Regions from separate parts of the Gracilibacillus sp. JCM 18966 genome, predicted to be linked through region 1. Evidence: predicted binding sites of a transcription regulator. Region 1 holds the regulator's gene; the other holds the start of a gene.
What was found. Region 1 encodes LexA, which represses DNA repair genes until DNA is damaged. Its sites were predicted from a motif close to CGAACATATGTTCG; they were not measured.
Positions count from the first base shown of each region.

Region 2: a site for LexA is predicted at 5,106-5,119, ahead of addB (helicase-exonuclease AddAB subunit AddB). Genes of this name have one in related genera too.

Region 1 is NZ_AP043883.1:3,347,354-3,356,908, reverse strand. It holds gene ACZ5N5_RS16295 (YjzC family protein) at 24-206, shown strand; gene ACZ5N5_RS16290 (hypothetical protein) at 396-842, shown strand; gene ACZ5N5_RS16285 (FadR/GntR family transcriptional regulator) at 848-1,522, shown strand; gene ilvD (dihydroxy-acid dehydratase) at 1,682-3,355, shown strand; gene ACZ5N5_RS16275 (ABC transporter) at 3,476-3,820, shown strand; gene ACZ5N5_RS16270 (hypothetical protein) at 3,838-4,218, opposite strand; gene ACZ5N5_RS16265 (hypothetical protein) at 4,381-4,512, shown strand; gene ACZ5N5_RS16260 (IS1182 family transposase) at 4,699-6,390, shown strand; gene lexA (transcriptional repressor LexA) at 6,385-7,005, opposite strand; gene ACZ5N5_RS16250 (YneB family resolvase-like protein) at 7,264-7,929, shown strand; gene ACZ5N5_RS16245 (DUF896 domain-containing protein) at 8,012-8,236, shown strand; gene tkt (transketolase) at 8,387-9,555, shown strand, end outside.
Region 2 is NZ_AP043883.1:2,413,518-2,423,072, forward strand. It holds gene ACZ5N5_RS11530 (DUF3939 domain-containing protein) at 1-382, opposite strand, end outside; gene ACZ5N5_RS11535 (competence protein ComK) at 586-1,140, shown strand; gene ACZ5N5_RS11540 (S8 family peptidase) at 1,369-2,697, shown strand; gene ACZ5N5_RS11545 (cell wall hydrolase) at 2,807-3,247, shown strand; gene ACZ5N5_RS11550 (TVP38/TMEM64 family protein) at 3,710-4,369, shown strand; gene lepB (signal peptidase I) at 4,433-4,981, shown strand; gene addB (helicase-exonuclease AddAB subunit AddB) at 5,160-8,633, shown strand; gene addA (helicase-exonuclease AddAB subunit AddA) at 8,633-9,555, shown strand, end outside.

The DNA of each region.
Region 1 (9,555 bases):
AATTTATTAGGAGGTGGAGAATCATGGCAAACAAGCAAACTTACAAAACAGGAGAAAAGGCCCCGGAAAGTGGTTTATTCAAGATTGACAGTTTAGTAAACGAAGGATCCACTAACGAGGGTGATACAGAAATTAGATTGGAAGAAGGCGAACAGTTTCCTCCTTCTCCATCAAGTAATAAAGCTGTGAATTGGGTAAAAGCATAATGAGATGAACAGAAAGAGCCGTGGTGCGGCTCTTTCTTGATTTTAGATCATTTTATTTATGAAAAATAGAAGTTTCTGCTTATTTAAATATAGTATGTACAGAAACTATTGCTTGGGTATATAATACAACTATACCTAAAAAAGGCTATAGAAAACGAATAAATTCAAAATAGAATAGGAGCGCTAATATTGGTTTCTTTAAAAGATTTACACTATGATTATAGTAGGGTAGAGCTTAAAATGGAATTAAAGGAAAAAGTAAAAGTAGGTGCCACTATTCGATTAAGTTTAGACACGTATTTATCTTTCGGATTTTCTACAATTGAAACGAATATCATTTGGACGGAGCAGGATATTCAACTATTAAAGGAGCAAATCCAATCCATTCCTTTAATCGGTGATTCGGTAGATTATTTGAATGGTTTAGAGCCTGACTTAAGCTTCATCTATATTCGATCCAACGATTTGGCAAACAATGAATTAATCTTGTTTATCACTTTAGATAGTGGTCAAATAAATCATCAAATAGGAACCGACAGCGGACCAGCCATTAAATTGTTAACAACACAGCAAGAACTTTTGAAATGGATAACAGATTTGGAAATGTCTTTTCTAAAAGACAATAAGGTGGAATAAATTATATGGAGCAAAAAAGATTATCAGATAGCGTAGCGGATGATATTATGTCCATGATTGCAATTGAAAAAAGATTTCACCCGGGCGATAAGCTTCCAAACGAGAATGAATTTTCCGAGGAGCTTAATATTAGCAGGACAACCCTTCGCGAAGCGATTAGAATCTTAGTGACAAATGGTATTGTAGAGATTAAAAGAGGGAAAGGTACTTATATCAAAGAAGATATTGATGTAAATAACATAGAATCCTTAAGTTTTTTGACAGATGCTAAAATTAACGCGAAGGATTTATATGAAATGCGCCTAATATTTGAGCCAGAAGCTGCTTATTATGCTACGATTCGAGCGACGGATGTTGAGTTAAAGCGAATTCTAGAATATGGACACCAAATTGAAGAGAGAATTAACCGGAATGAGGATAGGACAGCAGTTGAACAAAATTTCCATAAATCAATTGTTAAAGCTACCCATAATGAATTTATGGAAAAGCTTATGCCTGTTATTTATCAAGCGATTGACAAAGGAGTTATTCTTTCTAAGAAAAAAGAGCTAGCGATTAAAGAGACAATTAATGATCATAAAATGATTATGGAATTCATGAAAAATCGTAATCCAGAAGGTGCAAAAAGCGCCATGAAAATACATATTCTACACGCTATGAAGGAATTAGGAATTGAATAAGGATATATGGCATCTTGTTAAGCACAGGATGTTTTTTTGTGGCAAAAGTAAAGCCTATAATGATAGAAATTTTTTAAGACCTCATACAACACTATTGACAGCAGACAACTGTCGATATAAAATACATATTACATATAAAAAATACAGGGGTGTGTGCAGATGAGAAGAAGTGATACGATTAAGATTGGGGTAGATCGTGCCCCTCATCGTAGTCTTTTGTATGCTACAGGAAAAGTAAAAGCAAAGGATTTGGGGAAACCATTTATTGGTGTTTGTAACTCTTATATTGATATTATACCTGGTCATGTTCATTTACAAGAATTTGCGAAAGTAGTAAAAGAAGCCATTATTGAAGCAGGTGGTATTCCATTTGAATTCAACACAATTGGTGTAGATGACGGTATTGCGATGGGGCATATTGGTATGCGTTATTCCTTGCCAAGTCGTGAATTAATTGCAGATAGTGCAGAGACAGTAATCAATGCTCACTGGTTTGATGGTGTATTTTACATTCCGAACTGTGACAAAATTACACCAGGTATGTTAATGGCAGCTGCTCGTACAAATGTACCTTCTGTTTTCGTCTCAGGTGGACCGATGGAAGCTGGTATGAGTTCAAGTGGAAAACAACTCTCCTTGACATCTGTTTTTGAAGGTGTCGGTGCATATAAAGCTGGTAAAATGACGGAAGAAGAATTTAACGATATCGAAGCGAATGCTTGTCCGACATGTGGATCTTGCTCTGGTATGTTTACAGCAAACTCGATGAACTGTTTAATGGAAATGCTAGGCTTAGCCCTTCCAGGAAATGGTTCGATTGTCGCTACTAGTGAAAAACGTAAAGAACTAATCTACGAAGCAGCAAAACATTTAGTTCGTATGATTGAAGAGGATGTAAAGCCTCGTGATATTATTACAAAAGAAGCAATTGACGATGCATTTGCACTAGATATGGCAATGGGTGGTTCTACCAACACGGTATTGCACACACTTGCCATTGCTCGTGAAGCAGGTATTGAATATGATCTTGAAGACATTAATAAAGTTGCTGAACGTGTGCCATATCTTGCGAAAATTATGCCAGCATCAGATATTTCGATGGATGATATTAACAGGGCTGGTGGTGTAAGCTCGATCATTAACGAATTAACGAAGATACCTGGTGCCATTCATCCAGAACGCTTAACGATTACCGGTAAAACAATGGGTGATCTTGTCAGCGACTATGAAATTACAAATAAAGAAGTTATTCGTTCAATTGACAATCCATATAGCCCTGTTGGTGGTTTATCGATCCTATTCGGAAATATCGCTCCAGAAGGTGCTGTAATTAAAGTAGGTGCTGTAGATCCTTCTATCAAAGTGTTCGAAGGTGAAGCTATTGTATTTAACTCTCAAGATGAAGCACAGGCTGCAATTGATGATGGCACTGTGAAGGAAGGGCATGTTGTAATCATTCGTTATGAAGGACCAAAAGGTGGGCCGGGAATGCCAGAAATGCTAGCACCTACATCGGCTATCATGGGGCGTGGCTTAGGGAAAACAGTGGCACTTCTAACAGATGGACGCTTTTCGGGAGCATCACGTGGTATTTCCATTGGTCATATATCTCCAGAAGCGGCAGAAGGTGGTCCAATTGCGTTAATTGAAAATGGAGATATTATCAAGATCGACTTACCTAACCGTACATTAAATGTAGACTTATCCGATGAAGAATTAGCAGAACGTAAAAAATCACTAAAACCTTTTGAGCCTAAAATTAAAAATGGCTGGTTGGGTAGATATTCTAAACTCGTAACAAATGCTTCCAAAGGTGGCGTTATGAGCATCTAATATCATTATCTTAATTAACGAATAAACGTTTGGACATTTCTCCAAACGTTTATTTTATATGTTAATTTTTACACAGCAGAAATATAACAAAAGACTAATTGGAGAAAGTACAGAAAAAGGATGGAGAATGCTATCTTAAATATTTTTGAGGATTGGGAGAAAAAGTTAGAAAATGATGAATGGTATTTTCAAAATGCCTATGAGAATCTGGTCGAGGGATTAACTTCTGAAGAGGCATTTCTTCAGATTTCAGCTATTATCCATATTTTACTGAAGACAGTAGACTGCTTCTTATTAAGTGAAGGCGTGGAGATTTTAATAGGGATCTATCATATAGCAGACACCACCCAAGTTCACCCCTTTTTTGAAGAAAAAAGGGTGGATATAGAACATCATCTTTCTAAACATGGTGATCAACATGCCCAAGAGGTATATGGTGCATTAAAGCGACGCACTTACGCATGACCTAAAGAACCTACCATTTATTGACAGGTTTCTGTTTTGTTTTCCTCACCACTAATTAGTTCCTCTATCATATTCCTCACCTTACTACGAATAGCGGGGTTGAAGTATCTTCGTTTCTCTTCCTTTCCTTTGCAAATAAATGTATATTCGGTAAACGTGCCATCTTTGTCAGATAAGATAACTTGTATATTTTCCTTGTACATTTCTTGTTTTAACAATCGTCTTTCGGCGGTAGCTTTGATCTCTAATCGATGCAGTAGTGCCAAATAGGGCTCATTAATTTTAAAAGGGGATAATTTTTCCAATCGCTTAATGTCAGATTGGATGACTTGAATGGTCATCGTGAGAAATAAGAATCGTGTTGCTGTTTTAAATTCTTGTTCACCAATGTATCTCATTACACTCACTCCTCAGGTAACAAACATATGTTCCTATTATAGTCGAATCTCTATATTTTATGCAATGTAAAATAAATAGTTAATTTTACAAATCTTAACAAGGATTCTGAGAATAAATGGCGAATAATATAATATCTAGAAATCATATCAGGAGGAATATGTATGAGTTTAAGTATTCGAAAGCATGAACAAGAAGGTCTCCCGCATGTGATTACAAAAGAAGATATAGACCGAAAAATAGAGGAATTAGACATATTATTTGAGGAAACGGAACATAAGTTAGAACGAGATTAAAACGTATATATTGTATAAAAAAAGAGGCTGGGACAAAACCCCAGTAGATAAAAAATAAACGTGATGCCGTCACTCAGCGTAGTGATGGTATCACGTTTTTATATTTCTTCGAAATTTATGTAAACAAAAAGGACACCTTTTGATAGAATTAAAGTGACCAAACCATAATTCAGAAAGGGTGTCCTTATGTTTAAACATTATACCATGAACCAAGTTGTTTTGCCTTTAGATTTAGAAGTTAAACTACGAAAAAATGATATTGCTTTTGCCATTAATGAATTAGTGGAAAGCATTCCGGAGGAAGCGTTCAAGAGTTTTCTACGAAAAACTGGTTGTCCTGCTTACCATCCTCGCATGATGCTGAAGATTATCTTATGCGGCTATACGCAGTCAGCTTTCTCAGGAAGAAAGATTGAAGCGATGTTAGTAGATAGTGTTCGAATGATGTGGTTAGCTCAAGGTCATGAACCAAGTTATCGTACCATTAATCGATTCCGTTCCAATCCTTTGGTTGAAGAATTACTAAGGGAATGCTTTGTTCAATTTCGTTCTCATTTAGTGAAAGAAGATTTAATTGAGGAAGAAGCTATTTTTATTGATGGCACAAAGATTGAAGCGAATGCAAATAAGTTTACGTTTGTGTGGCGGAAGTCTGTGGAGAAATACAGTTCTAGCCTGATTAAAAAGTCGAATCAAATGTATGATGAACTACTAGAGAAGCAAATCATCCCAGAAATAAAACGAGAAAATCTTGAGGAATTATCGACAGAAGAAATGGAAGAAGTAGTGGAAAAACTTGATGAAAAGATAAAAGAATATGATACAAGAATTGAAGAGAATAAAATTGTAAGTGAACGAAAACAATTACGTAGTGAACGGAAGCTACCAAAGCAATCTCGCAAGCACTTTATGGATTTTATACAGCGTAAACATAAATATCAAAAAGCTATGAAAATCTTTGGAGATCGCAACAGTTATTCCAAAACAGACCCAGATGCCACGTTTATGAGAATGAAAGATGATTATATGAAGAACGGTCAATTAAAAGCAGGCTATAATATACAGATCGCGACCGAAGGTCAGTATACTTTAGCCTATGATGTTTTTGCGAATCCTACGGATACGCGAACCTTCATTCCATTTCTCAATCATATAGAAAACAATTTCTTTGAATTACCTAAATACATTGTGGCCGACGCCGGATATGGTAGCGAGCAAAATTATGAAGATGTCCTCGAACAAAGAAAAAGAATACCTCTCATTACATATAATCAATACCGAAAGGAGAAAAAAAAGAAGCATAAAAATAACGCTTTTCATGTAGATAATTGGGCGTACAACAAGGAAGACGATACATATACATGTCCAAATGGCAAAAGAGTGTCGTTTAGCTATGTGTCTAATCGAACAGATAAATATGGTTATTCCCGACAGTACAAAGTGTATGAGTGTGAAGATTGTACTGATTGTCCTTTACGTTCACTTTGTACGAAAGCAAAAGAAGGAAATAATCGGAAAGTTCATTACAATGAAAAGTGGGAAACTCAAAAAGAATATGTGAGAGCGAAGCTTTCAGATGAGAAAACTGGTGAAATATACGGTAAACGTAAAATCGATGTGGAACCAGTTTTTGGATTCTTGAAGGCTAATTTGGGTTTCACTCGAATGTCTTTAAGAGGCAAAGACAAAGTTAAAAATGAATTAGGATTTGCGTTTATGGCGGTAAACTTGAGAAAGTATACCGCCAAGGATGGAAAACTTTTGTTGAAAATAGAAAATAAACAAACAAAAAGTGTCTCTGAACAAAATAAATTGTTCAGAGACACTTTTTATACTTTTTTGGCTAGTTATGTCCCAGCCCCTTTTTCCTTTTTATAAATGACGATACAACCCAACCACTTTACCTAAGATGCTCACATTATCGTAAATAAGTGCATCCATTGTAGCATTTTCGGGCTGTAATCTAATATGATCCTTTTCTTTGAAGAATCTTTTTACAGTTGCTTCACTATCTTCAGTCATAGCTACCACAATTTCCCCATTTTGTGCAGTGTTTTGTTGTTTAACAATCACTTTATCACCATCTAATATTCCAGCCTCGATCATACTGTTTCCTTCAATTACTAATACAAATAATTGGTCACTGTCATGTGTGTCAGTGCTTGGAATCGGAATATATTCTTCAATATTTTCAACAGCGGTAATAGGAAGACCTGCCGTAACTTTACCAATGACAGGAGCAAACATTGCTTCCATTTGAGGAATATCTGCCTCCCCTTCTTGAGTTAGTACTTCTATAGCACGAGGCTTTGTTGGATCTCGACGAATATATCCTTTTTTCTCAAGTCTAGCAAGGTGGCCATGAACAGTAGAACTAGAAGCTAACCCAACGGCTTGGCCAATTTCTCTAACAGAAGGAGGATAACCTTTTAAATCGACCTGTTCCTTGATATAGGCAAGGATTTGCTCTTGTCGTTTTGATAAATTTGTCATTTATGAAACTCCTTTTGCGTATGATTTATTAAAAATAGTATATCATACCATTTCTAAATTCACAAACATTCGTTCGAAAAAAACACTTGACAGGAACTTCTGTTCGTATATAATAAAAGTACGAACAGAAGTTCTATGGAGGGGTAAAAATGTTAAAAAAGTTATCGAAAATTGACTTATTTTATTTATTTTCTTTTGTTATAGTGCTTATTTTCTTGTATAGTTCTATTATCTTTAGTATTTAAGGAGTCGTAGTCCGTGCATGCCATTATATACAGTAGAGTTAGTACAGAAAAGGATACCCAGTCAACGTCATTAAAAAGGCAAACAGAGGAGTTAATAGAGTTTGCTAAAAAAAGCAATATAAATGTAGTAAAAATAATCAAAGAAAAGCAAAGTGGCTATGAGGTAGAAAGAGAAGGGATTTTTGATATGCTCGAAGCATTTCAAAGAAAGCAGGCAAACCTTCTACTTATCCAAGACGAAACAAGATTAGGTAGGGGAAATGCAAAAATTGCCTTATTACATCAAATAGCTAAGCTAGAGGTAGACATCTATTCATTATCGCAAGGTGGTAAGTTAGAGCTTTCTGAAGGGGATTCCATGGTCTTACAAATAGTATCTATTGTAGAGGAATACCAACGAAAGCTACATAACGCTAAAATAAAAAGAGGGATGAAAAAGGCAGTCCAAAATGGTTATAACCCAGCAGACAACCTAACTAATCAACATCTCGCTAAGGGAAGAGAACGAAAGGAATTTCCAATCGATGAAGTAGTTCGGTTAAAAGGAAATAAGCTAACCTTTCAAGAGATTGCATCGATCTTAAAAGGGATGGGCTATGAAGTTTCTAAGGCCACGATCCATAGACGCTATCAAGAATACATTATGCTTGAAAAAAATAAAAAAAATAAATTACAATGAAGAGAGTATACAATTGTGAGTATGCTCTTTTTCTAATTTTGAAAAAGGTTATACCCTAGTAATCAAAAAAAGGAGCTTAAAAATGCTTTCAAAGGAAAAAATTGCTCGAATTAATGAGTTGGCCAATAAAGCAAAAAAAGACCGCTTATCTGATAAAGAAAAAGAGGAACAACAACAGCTACGTCAAGAGTATTTGCAAAATGTGAGAAAATCATTTAAAAATCATATGAAAGGGATGACAGTCGTTGACCCAAATGGAAATGATGTGACACCAGAGAAGCTTAAAAAACTTAAATCCAAGAAATAGTGTACACTATTTCTTGGATTTAAGTACATCATTTCAAATAGTTACGAGAAAAAAACACCTTTTTTCGCATATATACTTGTCTTATTTGGCATTTCGTTATAGGATTATAGATGTGCGTACATATTTTGCTTATTGAAAGGGGATAATTACATGTCAAATCAAGTTGAACAAATGTCGATAAATACGATTCGAACTTTGTCAATAGACGCAATTGAAAAGGCTAACTCTGGTCATCCAGGTTTACCTATGGGTGCAGCACCAATGGCTTACACTCTATGGACAGAACATATGACACATAATCCGAAAAGCTCAAAATGGTTTAATCGTGATCGCTTTGTATTGTCAGCAGGTCATGGTTCCATGCTTTTATACAGCCTGTTACACCTTTCCGGTTATCAAGTTACTATTGAGGACTTAAAAAATTTCCGTCAATGGGATTCCAAAACTCCTGGACATCCAGAAGTGCATCATACGGATGGGGTTGAAGCGACAACTGGTCCGCTTGGACAAGGAATTGCTATGAGTGTTGGAATGGCAATGGCTGAGAAACACTTGGAAGCTAAATATAACAAAGACAATTATAATGTAGTAGATCATTACACTTATGCCCTTGTAAGTGATGGGGATTTAATGGAAGGTATTTCTCACGAAGCGGCATCATTAGCCGCTCACTTAAAGCTAGGCAAATTAATTGCACTTTATGATTCCAATGATATTTCTTTGGATGGTGAATTAAATAAATCCTTCTCCGAAAATGTAGCAGGTCGTTTTAAAGCATATGGCTGGCAAGTAATCTTAGTAGAAGATGGTAATGATACGAAGGCCATATCAGAAGCTATTGCGAAAGCCAAAGAAAATACGGATCAACCAACGTTAATTGAGGTAAAAACCGTTATTGGTTATGGTTCACCTAACAAATCTGCCTCTTCTGCATCTCATGGTGCCCCATTAGGAGCAGATGAAGTGACCTTAACAAAAGAATTTTATAAGTGGGAGCATGAACCATTCCACGTTCCAGACGAAGTATACCAAGATTTCCAAACTAAAATTGTGGATAAAGGCGAATCTGAAGAAAAAGCATGGAACGAATTATTTGCTTCTTACAAAAATGCTTTTCCTGAACTAGCTAAAGAGCTAGATGATGCAATTCAAAATAAATTGCCAGAAAATTGGGATAAAGACCTTCCTGTATATAAGGCAGGAGAAGATACAGCCGCTACACGTGCAACATCTGGTGAAGTATTAAATGCTATCGCTAAAACTGTACCATCCTTATTTGGTGGAAGCGCTGATTTAGCAGGCTCTAATAAAACTAACTT
Region 2 (9,555 bases), 930 kb from region 1:
GATTCAATTGCTCAAGCTTAAAGAAGCTAACCTTTCGATACGGATCATGATCAATAATTGGTAACGATTTCTTTTGTGCAATATATTGATCTAATGCTCGTTGGACTTGATCCAATGCAACGGCAATATGTCGTTCTTCTTCTTCAAATAAATCATATGTTTCCTTCGACATGTAAAATGTTTTTTTCGGTATCGCCTTAAGGTATGGAAGAAGAAGCGTGTGATCAACCGACAAGTCATCTTTAATCAGAACTTGTAAAGGGATATTTTTCGGTAGCTCTAGACTATATTCTTGGATGGCTTTTTTCATTTGAGCATAAGATATTTCTTTTACAGGGTGCTTATCTTCTGGCTTCTTTTTAAGTAGTATCTTTCTCCACATATTTCTCACCACACTTGATTCAAATTTTTGAAAACATCCTTAATGAGTGAATAATTGCTACATAGATTTTATCACATTTTGATCGATTTCATGGAAAATTTAATAGTCTAAGTAAATTTACCTAATTTTTCTATCATATTTTATCAAATTTTGGTACATTATAGGTGGTTTTAAACCAAACCACACAAAAGGAGGAATTAATGATGGAAACATTACAAGAGAGACTTACGGAAATTAGTCCAAGTACATTAGCCGTTATCGGTGAGAGAGAGGAGGGAGACTATTTAACTAAGGTTATGGAATATGACGAAGAGGATGATTATGAAACAACTCATAGTGCTCAGAAAGTTATGGATATTACCTGTAGAGAATTCGGTATAAGTTTAAGAGGGTTAATTGAAGGTTCACGAATGCTCACAGGTATTACACATAAGCCACCCATTGCCATAGATCGAATGAGTGGCATGTATTTTTTTCCTGTCGAATCTCCATTAAGGAAATCCTGTTCATGGATTGCTCACTCTCATGTTCAACAAGCAGAAAAGCTTGAACGAAATCGCTCCAAAATCATCTTTAAAAACAACCGCACCATCACCTTAGATATTTCCTATGCAACGATCATTAATCAAATCTACCGTACTGCTCAATACCGATACTTACTAGGGAACAAAATGGAGGATGTCCTTCAATTATCTCACTATGTTGCTGAATCTGGATGGAAACGAAAAGAGCCAGGTATTAAAAATAGACATATGTGAAAGAAGGAGTCGTTATCATCTAGGTAGCGACTCTTTCTGCACACACTTTAAAGAGAATTTATAGCAAGGATGAAACTCGATGGGGTCGTTAGAGGATGAGCAGATGTGAGTGGTACGTTCGATCCTATTTTGTTCATTTGCCTTTTTTGAAAGATTTATAGACAATCATAAATGCCAAACCCTCTATGCTCTCATAGCTTGTAAAAAAGGTAGAAATGAGGGGATAATTTGTTTGGCTATTCCATGATTCAGACAGTACGAAACTATGCGAGTAAATTAGATCGTCCTCTGCGCAATGAGTTAGTTAATCTCTATAAGCCTCTAAAATTTACACCGTGCTTTTTACACCGAGTATTAGAGAATAGGTTAAAACAGAAGAAGAAAATATCTGTCATTGTACAGTTTCATCAAGAGGCTTATGAGTCTGGTTGTCATCAAATAGAGGGAATTATCAATAGTCATAGAAAAAATAAGTTATACCAATATTATTCTAGAATTTCTTGTTGCTCAGCTGATATGACTCCAGACAGTTTGGAGATATTGCTAACTAATTGTAAACATGTGAAGAAGGTTTATAAAAATAGAGAGGTTCATGCATTACTAGACGTCGCAGTGGAATCAGCTAATGCAAAGCAAGTGGTTCGCAATAATACCATGTTAACTGGTAAAGGGACAAAGATAGCGATACTAGATACTGGAATCTATCCACATCAAGACTTATCAGGGAGAATTACTGATTTTGTAGATTTTATTAATTATCGTTCCGAACCTTATGATGATAATGGCCATGGAACACATTGTGCTGGGGATGCAGCAGGAGATGGATCTCTTTCATCCGAGAAATATAGGGGGCCCGCTCCAGCAGCCAGTGTAGCGGGAGTAAAAGTTTTAAATGACACGGGATCGGGCTCTTTAGATACCATTATGCAAGGTGTAGAGTGGTGCATTCAATATAATGAAAGCAATTCCGATAGTCCAATAGACATTATTAGTATGTCTCTAGGAACCGAACCGTATGATTATGGGGAAGAGGATCAGGATCCTCTCGTACAAATTGTTGAAGAAGCATGGAGCAGTGGAATTATTGTTTGCGCAGCAGCTGGCAACAGTGGTCCAGATCCACAGAGTATTTCAAGTCCTGGCCTCAGTGATCTTGTTATAACTGTTGGAGCCTTAAATGATCGTGATACTCGAGATACACGAAGTGATGATGAGGTAGCTAGCTTTTCAAGCAGAGGTCCAACCATTTATGGGCAAGAAAAGCCAGATATTTTGGCACCAGGTGTTGACATTATATCATTGCGTTCACCAAATTCTTATATAGACAGATTGCAAAAATACAATCGCGTCGATGGGGATTACTTTGTCATGTCAGGTACATCGATGGCAACCCCTATTTGTGCTGGAATTGTGAGCTTGATCAAAGAGCAAAATCCTCAATTAACGCCAGATGAAATAAAAGAATTACTGAAAAACGGTACCGATTTATGGGAAGACCGTGACCATAATATATATGGAGCAGGTTATATTAATGCTGAAAACTCGATACCAAAGTAATGGACTGGTTAATCAAGCAGAATAGGGCAACCTTTCAATTTTGACTCAGTTGATACAATCTACATTTTTGCAAGGCTTTCCTCATACAATCATGTAGAGGTGATAAAAGATGCCAAGAGTTAAATATACCGATAGTGATGTTGCTTTGATGGCAAGGATGATGAGGGCTGAAGCCGAAGGTGAAGGTGCTTTAGGAATGCTTATGGTCGGTAATGTTATTGTAAATCGCTTAAAAGCCGGTTGCTTAGATTTCCAAGGCTTAACATCTATACCAGATGTTATTTATCAAGTACAGGGAGGAAATTACTCGTTCGAAGCGGTACAAAAAGGAAATGTTTTTTACAACAGAGCAAGGAGTAAAGAAAAAAGACTAGCCAAACAAACATTAGATTATTGGCGTCAACATCCTTCTAAGTTTGCACTATGGTATTTTAATCCATATGATGTATGTCCACCTACTTGGTATGGCCAACCTTTTACCGGCCAATTTAAACAACATTGTTACTATGAACCGGAAGCTAATACGTGTGAAGGTGTCTATAGATGGTGAAAATCTCCACAGCTGTGGAGGTTTTTTTCTTTTATATGAAGTAAAATGAGAAATAGTAAGTATCATGGTAATAGAATAAATGTTAATTTGAGCTAATCAAGATTAGGAGCTATATCTTGGCAATAATGCTAATATTACGAGAGATAACCAAGATAAAGAGCTATAACTTGGCAATAATGCTAATACCACGAGAGAAAACAGAGGTAAAGAATTATATCTAGGCAATAATACCAATACCACGAGAAAGAACCGAGATAAAAGCAATAGAACAAATAAAATAAAAATTAGTGAGATACCCCCGATATAAATTATAGAGAAGGAAGTATATAGATAATGGTGCTTAATTAAAAACACACTAACATTTTCTGTTAGGAAAATCAGTTAAAAAGTATTAAAATAAGGATAAATATGATTCCAGCAAACTTTTTTCCAAAGATTTGTTAAAGAGGGGTTCATTTATTTATGTTTACATATAATATAAGTAATATTGACAATATTAATATAGAAGAAATCAAACAATTAATTGAAGCAAATGATTTTGACCGACTTGTTTCCTTCCTGCTTAGAAGCTATGAAAGCCTAGGACCAATTCCAGGCTTTTTACTTCCATTTTTGGAGGCATTTTTGCCATTTTTACCTTTAGTTGTTTTTGTCATGACGAATGCTGCAGCGTACGGACTGTTAGAGGGATTTCTCCTTTCATGGAGTGGGGCAAGTATGGGGGCTATCGTAGTTTTTATGATCGTCCGAAGATTTAAGGATATACGTTTATTGAAATGGATTCGAAAAAATAAACAAGTCAAGAAAGTCATGAATTGGTTAGAAAAGCATGGATTTGGTCCATTGTTTTTATTACTATGCTTTCCGTTTTCGCCTTCGGCCATTATTAATTTGGTTGCAGCATTGTCGGGGATTAGTCTTTATCAATTTGCATTAGCGGTTTTGTTAGGGAAATCGGTAATGATTTTCACTGTATCCTATATTGGAGATAGTATCGTTTCCTTTGCGCAAAATCCGGTAAAGACTATTTTAGTAGCCATAGGGATTGCAATTATTTGGATATTTGGAAAGTATTTAGAGAAACGATTACAAAAACGTGCAGAACGAAAAAATTGGAAATAAAAAGGATTAAAGTTGATGGAATGGGGGTAAATTAGTAATATTAATCCCTTTGGAGGGAATATTATGAAACAAAAAAGAATATGGCCGATTGTTAGAGTTGTGTTATTTGCACTTTTACTTGCTTTTTTCTTTCGCTCCTATTTATTTGCAAGTTATGTGGTAAATGGCAAGTCAATGGAACCTACTTTACATGATGGGAATCTATTAATGGTGAATAAAATGATATATGACTTAAAAGAAATAGAACGGTTTGATGTCATCGTCTTTCATGCGAATAAAGAAGAGGATTATGTTAAACGTGTAATTGGGATACCAGGTGATCACATTGCCTATCGGGACGATACGCTTTATTTAAATGGAAATCCAGTAGAAGAACCCTATTTAGAACCATTCCGTGAAAGTGAAGAACGACCATTAACGGACGAGTTTACCTTAGAGGAGTTAACAGGTGAAAGTAAAGTTCCACCAAATATGCTGTTTGTATTAGGGGATAATCGCACCAAAAGCTTTGATAGTAGAGAAATAGGCTTTATAGATCAAAGTTCAGTCGTTGGTAAAGTAGATGTCCTTTATTGGCCGATGTCAGATCTTAATTTTCAATTTATCCAATAAAGTGAGAGATATTACGGACCGTTAGCACGATAATAAATCAAAAAGTAGAAGGCACAAGCTTACTTGGCCCTCTACTTTTTTCTTTGTTCCAAAGAAAACAACCGAGATTTTTCCACTAAACAAAAGAACATTAGTTTGGTATAATGAGTAAAAGAGAGGACAGAGAGTAGGTGCTTGAATGTTACGTTTTATTGTAGGTAGCTCTACTGTAAATAAAAGTGAACAATGTTTAATGGAGATAAAAAATAAGCTTCAGCAAAACCCTCAGGGATCGCCAATTATTTATTTAGTTCCAGACCAAATGACGTTCCAACAAGAATATGCCTTACTAAACGATCCAGAGCTAAATGGATCCATACGTGCCCAAATCTATAGTTTTTCAAGATTAGCTTGGAGGGTTATGCAACAAACAGGAGGGGCAACAAAGAAATTTATTACTTCCACAGGGATTCAAATGATGTTACGTAAAATAATCGAACAAAGAACATCAGATTGGAAGGTTTTTCAAAAGGCAGTAGAAAAACAAGGCTTTATCGAACAGTTAGAAGAAATGATGATAGAATTTAAACGTTACTGTATTACGCCAGAGCAAGTCACCGCACAATTGATGGAAATGGATCGCTTTAAGCATCAATCAATGGGGGAACATGCCTTAAGAAATAAGCTGGATGACTTATATTATGTTTATCATCATTTAGTCAAGGAACTAGAAGGAAATTATATTGATAGTGAGGATCAGCTCCAGCTCTTAACGAAGAAGCTAGTGGAATCCAACTTCCTAGAAGAAACCGAAGTGTACATTGATGGATTCCATCGATTTACTCCACAGGAATTGCTTGTTATAGAAGCAATGCTTCAAAAGGCACAAAATGTGACGATAACCTTAACTATGGATCAAGCAGATGAGATTATTGCAGAGCCATTAGATCTTTTTTACCAAACGAAAGAAACATTCTTACAATTGGAGCAACTAGCACAGAAGCATAGTATTAAAATAGAAAAGGAAACACTCAGTAAACAAACAAAAGAAAACACTGCCTTTATTCATTTAGATCAACATTTTGATAGTAGACCCGCAGTACCATATGAAAAAAAAGCACCAATTAGAATGGCAGAGGCAGTCCACCCAAGGGCAGAGGTAGAAGGTGTAGCACAGGAAATTATTAAACTTGTGCGTGATGAAAACTATAGATATCGAGATATCGCGATATTGCTTCGTGAGCCTGATGTTTATCATGACTTAATTACGACGGTTTTTGATGATTATCAGATTCCCATTTTTGTGGATGAGAAACGAACCATGCTTCACCATCCCTTAATTGAATGCTTACGATCACTATTAGATCTCATCGAAGGAGATTGGCGTTATGACGCTGTTTTCCGTGTATTAAAGACAGGTCTAATTCCAGAAGGAAAAGAGCAACCAAGATTAGATCAAGAAGCGATTGATGAGCTCGAAAACTATGTCTTAGAGTACGGAATTAGAGGGAAAAATAGATGGACAAACGATCAGCCTTGGGTTTTTCAGCGCTTTAAAGGCTTTGATGAATCAGCACAAACAGATAGAGAAATGGCTATCCAAGAAAGAATCAATGCATACCGAATGCAAGTAGTGGACGCACTAGCACCGATAGATCAAGCGTTAAAAGAAGCGAAAACTATTGAGCAAAAAGCGATTGTACTTTATCAATGGCTTGAGGAAATGCAAATTCCAAAGCATTTAGAAAAAATTCGTGAACAATATGATGAAGAAGGTCTTGTGGAAAAAGGACGTGAGCAAGATCAAGTATGGGATGCGGTTATTCAATTGCTTGAGGAAATTACGGAAATAGCAGGCCAGGAAGAAACGGATTTGAAGCTATTTCGAAGTATCTTGGAATCCGGGTTTGAATCACTACAATTCTCTCATGTTCCACCAAGTCTTGATCATGTCGTCGTTGGATCCATTGACCGTTCAAGAATGCAAGGGGTAAAATGTGCACTTTTACTTGGAGTGAATGAAGGTACATGGCCAATGAAGCAGAGTAGTGATGGAATTATTACGGAGGAAGAACGTGCTTTGTTGCAGGATAATGGTTTTCAACTAGCAGAAGGAAGTAAACGGCAATTATTGGATGATTGGTTTTACGTTTATCTTGCGTTTACACTGCCTGAAGATTATCTCTGGATTAGTTATCCTATAAGTAATAGTGAAGGAAAAGCAAAGGTGGCTTCTTCTTTAATTAAAAGAATGGAGGAGCTTTTCCCACAACAATGGGATAAAATCCTACTTCAAGATCCTGAAGAGATGACAGATGCTAGAAGATTTGTTACGACACCAAGAAAAACAAGAGGTGCTCTAACCTCCCAATTAGCAAGACAGCTACGCGGCTATCCCATTGATCCAATATGGCAGAATGTGCTGAACTGGTATATAGAAAATATAGAGGACAAGCTCACGAATCAGCGAGTTTTGCGAGGGCTATTCTATCAAAACAAACCAACTAATCTTTCCTCTACTACGGTTGAGAAAATGTATCCAGAAAAAATAAAGGCGAGTGTCTCTAGATTAGAGATGTTCTACCGTTGTTCCTACCAACATTTTGCTAGATATGGTTTAGGATTAGAAGAGAGACAAACCTATAAGCTTGATGCTCCAGATATAGGTCAACTCTTTCATGAAGCTTTAAAACAAATAACCGAATGGATCCAAAAGGATGGATTGAGGTTTGCAGATATTCATGAACAAGAGGCGAGAAATTATGCGAACAAAGCGATCAGTTATTTAGCACCAGTATTGCAGCATCAAATCCTACACAGTTCGAAACGTTATCAATATATACAAAGGAAGCTGGAAAGTATTGTCGCTAGGGCCACCTTTATCCTTAGTGAACAATCAAGACTAACGAACTTTTCTCCTGTTGGTTTAGAAGTTGGATTTGGATATCCAAACCAGTTGGATCCTCTAGAAATTCCATTAACAGATGAGCGAAAGCTTTTACTAAGAGGAAGAATTGACCGAATTGATCAAGCGACAGACGAAGAGCAGCTCTACCTTCGAATTATTGATTATAAGTCAAGTGCCAAAGGCTTGAATTTAGCAGAGGTTTATTATGGATTAGCTTTACAGATGATTACTTATTTGGATGTTGTCTTACTGAATGCAGAAAAATGGTTAGGTCAAAAAGCAACTCCTGGTGGTGTATTATATTTTCATGTGCATAATCCCATGCTTTCGTTATCTGAAAGCTTAGCGGATGAGAAAATTAATGCAGAGCTTTTTAAGCAATTTAAAATGAAAGGTTTACTACTAGATCAAGAGAATGTTGTGAAAATGATGGATACCTCACTGGAGTCTGGTAGAAGTAATGTTATTCCAGCAGGATTTAGTAAGTCAGGTAGATTCTATAAAGGATCAAAAGTAGCGGAAGAAGAAGTATTTCAAGATTTGCAAGCCTACATAAGGCAATTAATGAAAAACGCAGGTTTATCGATGATAGAAGGAAACTTGGAGTTAAATCCTTTCCAAAAGCAAGATCAAACAGCTTGTACATTTTGTTCCTTTCGATCAGTTTGTCAGTTTGACTCAACATTGCCCGAAAATAATTATCGTAGACTGCAGGATTTACAAGACGAAGAAGTAACAGAGGCAATTAAGCGAGGTGAGTTGTAATGCCACAATGGACAAAGGAACAAGAAGAGGCAATTTATCAATCTGGAAGCAACATTCTCGTTGCTGCAGCAGCTGGTTCAGGTAAAACAGCAGTCCTAGTAGAACGAATTATTCAAAAACTATTAAACAAAGAAACTCCTGTTGATATTGATCAGTTACTCGTGGTAACTTTTACAAACGCAGCTGCTCAAGAGATGCGTAACAGAATCGGTGAAGCTTTAGAAGAAGCATTAGCAGCAGATCCGGGATCGAATCATTTGAAGAAGCAAATATCCTTGCTACAGCATGCCTCGATTTCTACTTTACACTCATTCTGTATGGAGCTTGTACGTAAATACGCTTATCGTTTAGATATCGACCCGAGTTTTCGAATTGCAGATGAGGTTGAGGCAGATATGATTCGCCAAGATGTATTAGAGCAGCTTTTTGAAGAGTGGTATGGATTAGAAGAGGACGCGGAACAGGAGGCATTTTTCCAAGTTGTCGATCGTTTCTCCAATGATCGGAATGATTTGGAAATTGAAGGTTTAATCTTGACTTTATATGAATTTTCGATTCAACACCCTAATCCTGATTTATGGTTAGAGCAGCTTGCAGAAACCTATGCTGTAGAAGAAACAACAGATGAGTCTACGTTAACCTGGCTAACCATTTTGAAGAAAGAGGTTGCACGTCAATTAGAAGTAATGGAGATGCAAATCACCCAGGCATTAGAGTTAACGAAAGAGGCAGATGGACCATATCACTACGCAGAAGCTCTAGATTCGGACAAAGAGATGATACAGGAGGCAAAAGGAGCTATTGCACTATCATGGCAAGAAGCACGAGCAGTTTTTACTAATGGAAAATTCAAAGCATTATCTAGAAAAAAGGTGGAATGTAGTGAGGATAAAAAGGATCAGGTCAAAGCTTTTCGAGATGA